DNA from 4 places in the Nonomuraea sp. NPDC004580 genome. Region 3 is predicted to be linked to each of the others. Evidence: riboswitches for the same ligand, from Rfam matches in the RefSeq annotation. Region 3 holds a riboswitch; each other region holds the start of a gene.
The links. Region 3 has a riboswitch for cyclic di-AMP ahead of ABZW11_RS19220 (hypothetical protein). Riboswitches for the same ligand answer to the same signal wherever they lie in the genome.
Positions count from the first base shown of each region.

Region 1 (2,191 bases), on a different contig from region 3:
GTCCCCTCACCGAACCGGTCAGCGAGGAAGCGACACGCCAGCCACGCCTCCTGGTACGCCCGCGCGAGCCCGGCCGGGTCACCCCCGTCCGCCGCGAAAGCCGCAGGTCCGGGCAGAACGGTCGGGAGACGCCCGGCGCGCACTTCGGCGGCCAGCTCGGCGGCGGCCGTCGCCACGGGCAGTCCGGCGTCGCGGTAGGCGACGTAGTCGGCGAAGCCCTCGTACAGCCAGACGGGCAGGCCGTCGGTGCCGGCGACGACATGGGTGAGCTCGTGGGCGAGGACGACGTCCCTGCCGACGGGGTTGAGGGTGGCGAACGCCTCTGGGACGACGATCACCCGCGTGCCGTCGGCCACCGCCGCGAGCCCGTCCACCCCGCCCACCCGGGCCAGGCGTGCGGCCTCGCGGGCGTCGGCCGGGACGACGACGAGGGGGCGTACGGGGCGGGCGAGCACCGCCGACACCCGCCTGCCGGCCGTGTCGGCCGTGCGCGCCAGCTCGCCGAGCCCCTCGGCGTCGTGGCCCACGACCGTGGACCACCGGCCGCGGCGTACGACGTGGGGCCCCGGCCACAGGTCGCGCGCCCGGGGTGGCAGGACGGGCGCGTCCGGCAGCGGAGCGGCGGCCGGGACGGCGAGGAGCACCAGGCCGGTCACCGCGGCTCGTCGGCTCACCTGCTCGGACACAGTGCCCGATCGTATGCGCTGCCTTGCGGGTCAGGGGTCGGGAACGCGAGAGCCCCGTCCGGATCGGGGAGGATCCGGACGGGGCTTCTTCACACGCCGGGACGGACGGCGCCGACGAAGGACGACCTTCGCCATCCGCTCAGCTTGTCGATGCGTACCCGTTCACCTGTCCGCGGTGAATGGATCATCTTGCCCTTGCCGACGTACATGCCCACATGGCCGAGCCCGCTGAAGAACATCAGGTCACCTGGCTTGAGATCGCGCCAGGAGACCTTCTTCCTCGTGCGGACGAACTGGCTGCTCGCCACGCGCGGGAGTTTGACGCCGGCCTTCTTCCAGGCGAACTGGACGAGGCCCGAGCAGTCAAACGAACCAGGTCCTGTGCCCCCGTAACGGTACGGGTCACCGATCTGCTTCTTGGCCACGGCGACGGCCTTGCCGGCCCTCGCCTTCTGCCGGGCGGCTTTGGCGGCCCTCTTACGGGCCTTCGCCGACGCCGTGGTGCGGGCGGTGGTCGCCGCCTTCACCGTCGTGCCGGCCGCCGCGCTGGTCTCGCGGGTCGTCGCCGCCTGAGCTGCCGGGGCATGGAGGACCATACCTCCGGCCGTCACGGTCATCGTGAGTGCTACACCACTCAGGGCAAGGCGGGACAGGCGGGGGTTCTGCAGGGAGTTAGACAGGATTTCTCCTTGTGTCTTCCACGAACGCCTACCGGGTTAGCTGACGGATTCGGGCGTGGAAGTCGCCCTACGGCGCGATGGGCGCGCCGATTCACCCCTGATCCTTCGGGGAACGTGGGATCGCTGGGTCCCCGGCTCCGTGCCTCCTGGCTGCACGGATTCGGCAGGTCGGCACCCCGATCAGAAGTGCGATGGGGATATCAGGGCCGACCGGCGGGTTTTTGTCTGTCTCACATCGGGAGGAACCGATGCCGGTTCGCGGCGACATGGCTTGTTCACCGCGACGACGCCAGAAGCTACGCCGAAGGGTCAAGGATCGGCAAAGCGTGAATGGCCCTGTAAAGATCAGATAGCGGGATTTGTCAGACTCGAAACCCCTGCTGGGACCCCAGGTCTTGTGACCAAAATGTGACCTCACTCACACTTGCTTTCGCGGCCTTTTGTCAGGTCCCAGCAGTCACATGAGTCACATCAGTCACAAACGCGAATCACCTTCTCTTCCCGTCGGCCGGCCGGACACGTGGGACACCGTCCCGAAAAATCTGCCCTTTGTACGACTTGCCCTAGTAGTGGCCGATCAGGAGGTCATGCCCGTCGCGACCAAGTGGGTCGGAGAGTCTGGCAACTATAGATCTTCGTAGACGAGCCGCGACACGGATCACAGCCGAGCGGCCACCGTGTGCGCAGAGTGCTGATGCTGAACGCGACTGCGATGAGGGCGAGCGAAACGCGAGCGCCAGGAGCCGGCGCCAGGCCGGACCCCCCGCTGTCACACAGAAAGCCCCGGCGGCCGAACCGCCGGGGCTTACGCAGCCAGACCAGAAC
Region 1 is NZ_JBEXLH010000040.1:18,272-20,462, forward strand. It holds gene ABZW11_RS31455 (hypothetical protein) at 1-686, opposite strand, end outside; gene ABZW11_RS31460 (C40 family peptidase) at 776-1,282, opposite strand; cyclic di-AMP (ydaO/yuaA leader) riboswitch at 1,377-1,542, opposite strand.
Region 1: it holds a riboswitch for cyclic di-AMP, as region 3 does, so the genes downstream of both, ABZW11_RS31460 (C40 family peptidase) here and ABZW11_RS19220 (hypothetical protein) in region 3, are expected to answer to the same signal.

Region 2 (2,191 bases), on a different contig from region 3:
AACTCAGCCATGCGGACCTCGCATTGCTGTCGGAGCTGGCGAAAGGGGTCACGGTCGATCGAGTAGGCAGACGGCTGGACATCAGCGGCCGTACCGTACGCCGGAGACTGCGGGGCATCTGCGACCGCATCGGCGTCGCCACGGCGATCGAGGCCGTGGCCTGGGCGGCCCGCCGCCAGCTGATCTGATGATCGGCGACGGGCTCGCGTGGGGCGGGCCCTGCGGGCCTCTGCAGGGCCTTCTGCGGACCTCGCGGGCGGCTCAGTAGGGGCGGCTCAGTTGGGGCGGCTCAGTCGGCGATGCGCACCGCGCCGGCGAAGGGCCGCCGCTCGATCGAGGCGATGCGGACGACGTCGCCGGTCCGCGGGGCGTGCACCATCATGCCGCCGCCGAGGTAGATGCCCACGTGGTGCAGGTCGCTGTAGAAGAACACCAGGTCGCCCGGGCGCAGCTCGGAGCGGTCGATGTGGCGGCCCGCCGTCCACTGGCTGCCGGTGTAGTGCGGCAGCGAGATGCCGACCTGCTGATATGCGGCCATGACGAGGCCGCTGCAGTCGTAGGAGTTGGGGCCTTCCGCGCCCCACACGTACGGCTTGAGCTGCTGCGTGAGCGCCCACCTGGCGGCCTGGGCGGCCTTGCCGCTGCCCACGATGGGCAGGTTGACGCGCTGGGCCCGGGTGCCCGGCCGGCCCGCCTCGCCGAGTGCCCGCCTGAAGAGGTTGCTCTCGACCTTGGTGACCAGCTTGGTGATCTTGTCGCGCTTGCTGTCGAGGTCGGAGATGAGCTTCTCGACCTCCTTGATGCGGGTGGCGGCGCCCGCCTTGGCCCGCTCGGCGGCCTCCCTGGCCTTGGTGACCTGGTTGACCGCCTCGCCCTGCTGTTGCTGCAGCACGTACGTGGTGGCGGCGCGGTCGAGGAACTCGTCGGGGTCGTCGGAGGTGGCGAAGGCGAGGGCGCGGCTGAGGCCGCCGGTGATGTAGGCGTTCTCGGCCAGTGCGGCGGCCTTGGCGCGCTTGGCGGCGAGGTCGGCCTCGCTGGTGGCCAGGGTCTTCTTCGCGGCGTCAGCGGCCCTCTTGGCGCTCTTGAGCTTCTCCCGCTGGCTGTTGTACTCCTCGGCCAGCGTCTCGATCTCGGTGTGCATCTTCTCGACCTGCTTGGCCAGGTCTTGGAGCGAGGGCTTGGGGTCGGCGGACGCGGAGCCTACGGGGGCGGCGACCAAAAAGGTGGCCAGTGTGACACTTATTACACCGAGCAGACGCGACCGCCGGGAGGCACGTTGCAGAGGGCGGGCGTGCTTGCCCGCGGTCGTCCTCTCACGCCTGCGCGTGCGCTTCACCAACCAGCTCCTCTCGTCGACGCCTGCCGGGTTAGCTGACGGGTTCGGGCCGGAGCAGCCCTACCGGACGTTGCGGATTCACCCCGATGGTGGCGCTGGGGGGCGTCACCGGCGGTTCCCCGGCTCCTCCTCGTGGAGGATTAGGCGTGTCGCCCGCGCGCGACACGCGGGGAACATCGTCGCTGGACACTAATGCACTCCGGGTTCGTGCTCAACCAGAACTGCCGACTCTGTAGAGGTTTCACAACCGAAGAGTCACAAGGTGATCTCGTGCCCCGCCGTACGAAACGCAACTTATGACGGATTTGCCGCCCGATCTGGTGACTCGCGGGCCTGCTCAGAGCGCGTGCTCAGATGAGCACGAGTTGTAACAGCATGGGCCGAGACGTGGGAGTTAGGGCCGAGCCGTAATGACATCTGTACCCTGGATGGCCATGGAGCAGGTGGCCGAACTGACAACAGCCGAGACCGCGGTGGTGGTCCGGCGCGCCCGCACGCCCGATGTGCGGGACATCAGGAGGCTTGTGGACACCTACGCGGGGGCGGGCTCGGGCTCGCGGCTCCTGAAGAAGGCCACCGTCACCCTGTACGAGGACGTACAGGAGTTCTGGGTGGCCGAACGGGGCGGGCAGGTCGTCGGTTGCGGTGCGCTCCACGTGCTCTGGGAGGACCTCGCCGAGGTCCGTACCGTGGCCGTGGACCCGCAGTGCCGTGGCATGGGCGTCGGCCATCGGATCGTCTCGGCGCTGATTCAGCAGGCGAATGATCTAGGTCTGCGGCGTGTATTCTGTCTGACTTTTGAGGTCGACTTCTTCGCAAGACTGGGCTTTCGCCAGATTCAGGGCACGCCGGTCT
Region 2 is NZ_JBEXLH010000002.1:310,013-312,203, reverse strand. It holds gene ABZW11_RS04605 (LuxR C-terminal-related transcriptional regulator) at 1-188, shown strand, start outside; gene ABZW11_RS04600 (C40 family peptidase) at 290-1,219, opposite strand; cyclic di-AMP (ydaO/yuaA leader) riboswitch at 1,342-1,493, opposite strand; gene ABZW11_RS04595 (amino-acid N-acetyltransferase) at 1,771-2,191, shown strand, end outside.
Region 2: it holds a riboswitch for cyclic di-AMP, as region 3 does, so the genes downstream of both, ABZW11_RS04600 (C40 family peptidase) here and ABZW11_RS19220 (hypothetical protein) in region 3, are expected to answer to the same signal.

Region 3 (2,191 bases):
CGGCGACGGCCTGGTCGCGGTCCACCAGGTGCAGCAGGAACGCCTGGAGCGCGACCTCGCTGCGTACGGTCATCGCGGCGTCGTGCTCCTCCATCCACCCGCGCAGCTCCCGGCGGCCGTCGGGCGTGATGCGGTAGATCTTGCGGCCCCTCGCGCCCTCCGACTCGACCTCCACGAGCCCGTCGGCGGTCATCTTCACCAGCTCGGGATAGATCTCCGTGTGCCCGGCCTGCCAGACGTGGTTGAGCGAGTGGTCGAACGTCTTGGCCAGGCGGCATGGTGGCGGTCCTCATCGTCTACACGGCGGAGTTCGCCGCGAGCGTACCCGGGGCGGGCGCGGCCGCCGCGCACGCCTCCGCCGCCGCGCTGGTCGTGCCGTCGCTCGGGGTGGCGGGCGCGGCGATCGCCCTGGTCGCGCTGGTGGCGCTGCCCGACAGGCGGCTCGCGGACCCGGCAGAGCCGGCGGACCGGCCGCCACGGCGGCCTGAAGACACGGTGGAGGCCGGTTTCGCGTCATGAGCGGGGGCGTGCGAAGCTTTGTGTGTCCCCAACACCATGGAGGTCCTCATGGCGGATACACCGGAGCCGGAAGTCAGCGAAACTCCCGAGGACGAGATGAAGCGCAAGTTCCGCGAAGCGCTGGAGCGCAAGCGCAGCCAGCAGGCGGGCGCGGGCGCGGGTGGCAGGGGCGTCGACCCATCGAAGATCCACGGGGCGCACGGCCCGGCTGCCAATAAGAGATCGTTCAGGCGCAAGAGCGGCGGCTGAGGACTGATTCCTCAGGGGGCACGGCATGCCGTGCCCCCTTTTTGTATGCATTCCCGCTGAAGGTAGATCTTTGTCCGATTTGTGGTGAAACGTTTGCGGGTGTCCGATCCCATCGTTAGAGTGTTCGCCATTACCAGCCGGTGACCTAGTCCTTACCCAAGACGGACGACCGGCTGGCGCCGAATCCCGAACCATTCGGGAACCGGGGAACCACCCTCATCCGGGGTGAATCCGGCCCGCGCGGCCGGTAGGGCAACTCCACCGCCCGAACCCGTCAGCTAACCCGGTAGGCGTGATGGAGAGGATTGCGTATCACATGTTTCAGCGCGTCGTACCCCCAGACCGCTCTTTGACGGCCGCCCGCTGAGCGGCCCCCTTCCCCAGGCTCGTCATTTGCGCTCCGCGTAGCGCCGCGGGGTCCCCGCCCCGCCGCGCCCTCATCCCCTCGCGCCCGAGCGCAACTCCCCTGTCCCCTCGTGAAGGGTTTTGCTGCTTCATGTCTGCCCGTTTCAGCCTGCGTTCCCTCGCCACGCTGACCGCCTGCTGCGTCGGCATGCTGACCTGCGCCAGTACCGCCGCGCACGCCGACACCCCCGACAAAAACAAGAAGATCCTGCTCAAGGGCTCGACCACGGCCTCGTACTTCTGGGACGACGGCTCCGGCCGGGCCGGTGACACCGGGCTGCCGGCCAGCGGCAAGCCCATGCAGAAGGGTCTGGCCGCCAGCCCGAGCTGGCCGCTGCTGACCGAGGGTTACGTGGTCTACAAGGGCAAGAAGGCGCCCTTCTTCGTCGGTGACCGCGGGCCGGGCGAGCCCTCCAGTCGCGGCATCATGCTCGACCTCGACGCCAAGACGTTCGCCGAGCTGACCGGCGGCAGGTTCAACTCCAGCACGCTCGGTGTGGACGGCGTCGGCGGCCAGGGCCACATCGAGGTCGAGTACGTCATCACCAAGTGGGGCGACGGCGTGGGCAAGAAGAACCACCCGGTCCCGTTCTCGACCGGCGCCTGGTCCAGGCGCGACAGGAACCCGGCGCCCCCGCCCGCCGAGCAGGAGCAGGGCTCCCAGGCCGGTGGCATCGCCGTACCGGCCGCCCGCTGACGGCTTTACGCCACACGTACCAGAATGACATTCTGGTCTGCGTGACGACCCGTGTAGCCGCAAACGGCATCGAGATCGCCTATGACAGCTTCGGCGCACCCACAGGGCGGCCGCTCCTCCTGATCATGGGGCTCGGCGCGCAGCTCATCCAATGGGACGAAGGGCTCTGCCGGCTCCTCGCGGAGCAGGGACACCACGTCGTACGGTTCGACAACCGCGACGCGGGACTGTCCACGCACCTCCACGACGCGGGCGTCCCCCAGCCGGGGGCGCCCGCGCCGTATTCGCTGACGGACATGGCCGCCGACACCGCCGCGTTCA
Region 3 is NZ_JBEXLH010000016.1:109,478-111,668, reverse strand. It holds gene ABZW11_RS19235 (PadR family transcriptional regulator) at 1-271, opposite strand, end outside; gene ABZW11_RS19230 (hypothetical protein) at 277-519, shown strand; gene ABZW11_RS19225 (DUF5302 domain-containing protein) at 568-768, shown strand; cyclic di-AMP (ydaO/yuaA leader) riboswitch at 936-1,076, shown strand; partial or broken gene ABZW11_RS19220 (hypothetical protein) at 1,322-1,747, shown strand; gene ABZW11_RS19215 (alpha/beta hydrolase) at 1,912-2,191, shown strand, end outside.

Region 4 (2,191 bases), on a different contig from region 3:
GTCAAGGGCGGTAAGGCGCTCATCGCGCTGACCGTCGACTCGGCGATCCCGGCCGAGGTGGTCGAGCAGATCGGCGCCGAGATCGGCGCTGAGAGCGGCCGCTCGGTCGACCTGGAGGACTGACCCTCTGACCTGCGCAGGGCCGTCACCCGTTTCGGGTGGCGGCCCTTTTGCGTCTCAGGATGCGAGATAGTAGGACATCCAAGCACTGTCCTCGGGTACTGTAGCCGTTGATGCGCCAGGTTCTCGTACTCATTACCTGCCGCGGCGGGGCCTGTTAGGGCAGGTCGACGACCCGCCGCGGTGAGCGGCGTATGCGTCGGCCGTCAAGTCCCTTCGTCCGGTCCGTGACCCGGACCACGAGATTCAGGCCCGGTCGGGCTCGCGACCGGAGTCCGGCTTCCCCCCTTCTCAGGAACACGTCCGCGAAGCGAGATGAGCCACATGTACGAGATGTATGCCTACAACCGTGCCGAGGACCAAGAGGACGAGGCGGCCGAGGCCGTCCAGATGGCCCTCGACCGGCGTGACAACGGCGGAGCCCCCCAGAGCAGGTGAGCCCAGAACGGCCCCGCGCTCGTTCGCACGGGGCCGCTCGTCCGGGTGGTGTCAGGTCAGAGGGTCGCGGTCAGCATCGACGGAGCGGGGTCATCGCGCCGTTCCTGCAGTTCGCGCCACTCACGGACGCCCTTGCGGTCGGGCCTGACCGCTCCGACGAACGCCTGCCGGCGCCAGTCGGAGAGCTTCTCCTCCTTCACCACGTCGCCCGAGCGCGGCGCGTGCACCATGTAGCCGGGCTTGGAGATCATGCCCACGTGACCGAGTCCGCTGAAGAAGACCAGGTCACCGGGCTTGAGATGGTTCCAGCTGATTTTCCGGGAGAACGCGTTGTACTGCTCGGCGGCGGTGCGCGGCAGGTGGATCCCCGCCTTCTGGTACGCCCTGAGCATGAGCCCGGAGCAGTCGTACCCGCTGCGGCTGGTGCCGCCCCACACGTACGGGATGCCGCGCTGGTGCATCGCGAACCTGAGGGCGGTCTTCCAGGCCGGCTTGGGCGCGCGCTTCTGCTGGATGCGCTTGACCTCGGGGCCGGTCAGAGTGATCGAGCCGGCCGCGTTCGTGCCGGGATCGGAGTCCGTGTCGCGGCCGGAGTTCGTGCCGGCGTCGGAGTTCGTGCCGGGGTCGGAGTTCGCGTCGGGGTCGGAGTTCGCGTCGGGGGAGTGACGGCTTTCGCCGGGGCCGACGGGCGTCGGCGCGGCGGAGGCCGGAGGGGGGCACACGAGGAGCCCGGCGGCGACACCCGCCAGGGCGATGGCGATGCGAGACAGGGGTCTGTCCTTCCATGCGGCCGGCCGGGTTAGCTGACGGGCTCGGGCCTGGAAGACAGCCCTACGGCGAAGCCGATTCGCCCCTGGGGGAGAGGTGGGTCCCCGGCTCCACGCACCTGCTGCGTGGATTAGGCCTGACGGACTCTAACGAATCGGTCAAAAGGTCGCAATACATACAAAATCGGACGTCCGGAAAATGAGATGATGTGTTCGTCAGTCGAGACGAGCCGGTAAGGTACCGCCCATGGAGTCGCGTAACATCCGCCTGGCTGTCATCCCCGGTGACGGCATCGGCACCGAGGTCGTCGCAGAGGGGCTCAAGGTCCTGGAGGCCGTGGGCACCAAGATCGAGCCCACCCACTACGACCTGGGCGCCGCGCGCTATCACCGCACCGGCGAGACGTTGCCCGACTCGGTGCTCCACGAGCTGCGCGGCTACGACGCCATCCTGCTCGGCGCCGTCGGAGACCCCAGCGTGCCGCCCGGCGTCCTGGAGCGCGACCTGCTGCTGCGGCTGCGGTTCGAGTTCGACCACTACGTCAACCTGCGCCCGGTCAAGCTGTTCCCCGGCGTGCGCACCCCGCTGGCCGACACCCCGCCCGAGAAGATCGACATGATCGTCGTCCGCGAGGGCACCGAGGGCCTCTACGCCGGCACCGGCGGCGCCATGCGGCGCGGCACCCCGCACGAGATCGCCACGCAGGAGTCGCTCAACACCGCACACGGCGTCGAGCGCGTGGTCCGCTACGCCTTCGAGAAAGCTCAGTCGCGCCCGCGCAAGAAGCTCACGCTCGTCCACAAGACGAACGTCCTGACCTTCGCGGGCGACCTGTGGCAGCGCACCGTCAACCGGGTCGCCGCCG
Region 4 is NZ_JBEXLH010000060.1:5,379-7,569, forward strand. It holds gene serA (phosphoglycerate dehydrogenase) at 1-123, shown strand, start outside; gene ABZW11_RS37685 (C40 family peptidase) at 615-1,280, opposite strand; cyclic di-AMP (ydaO/yuaA leader) riboswitch at 1,332-1,473, opposite strand; gene ABZW11_RS37690 (3-isopropylmalate dehydrogenase) at 1,573-2,191, shown strand, end outside.
Region 4: it holds a riboswitch for cyclic di-AMP, as region 3 does, so the genes downstream of both, ABZW11_RS37685 (C40 family peptidase) here and ABZW11_RS19220 (hypothetical protein) in region 3, are expected to answer to the same signal.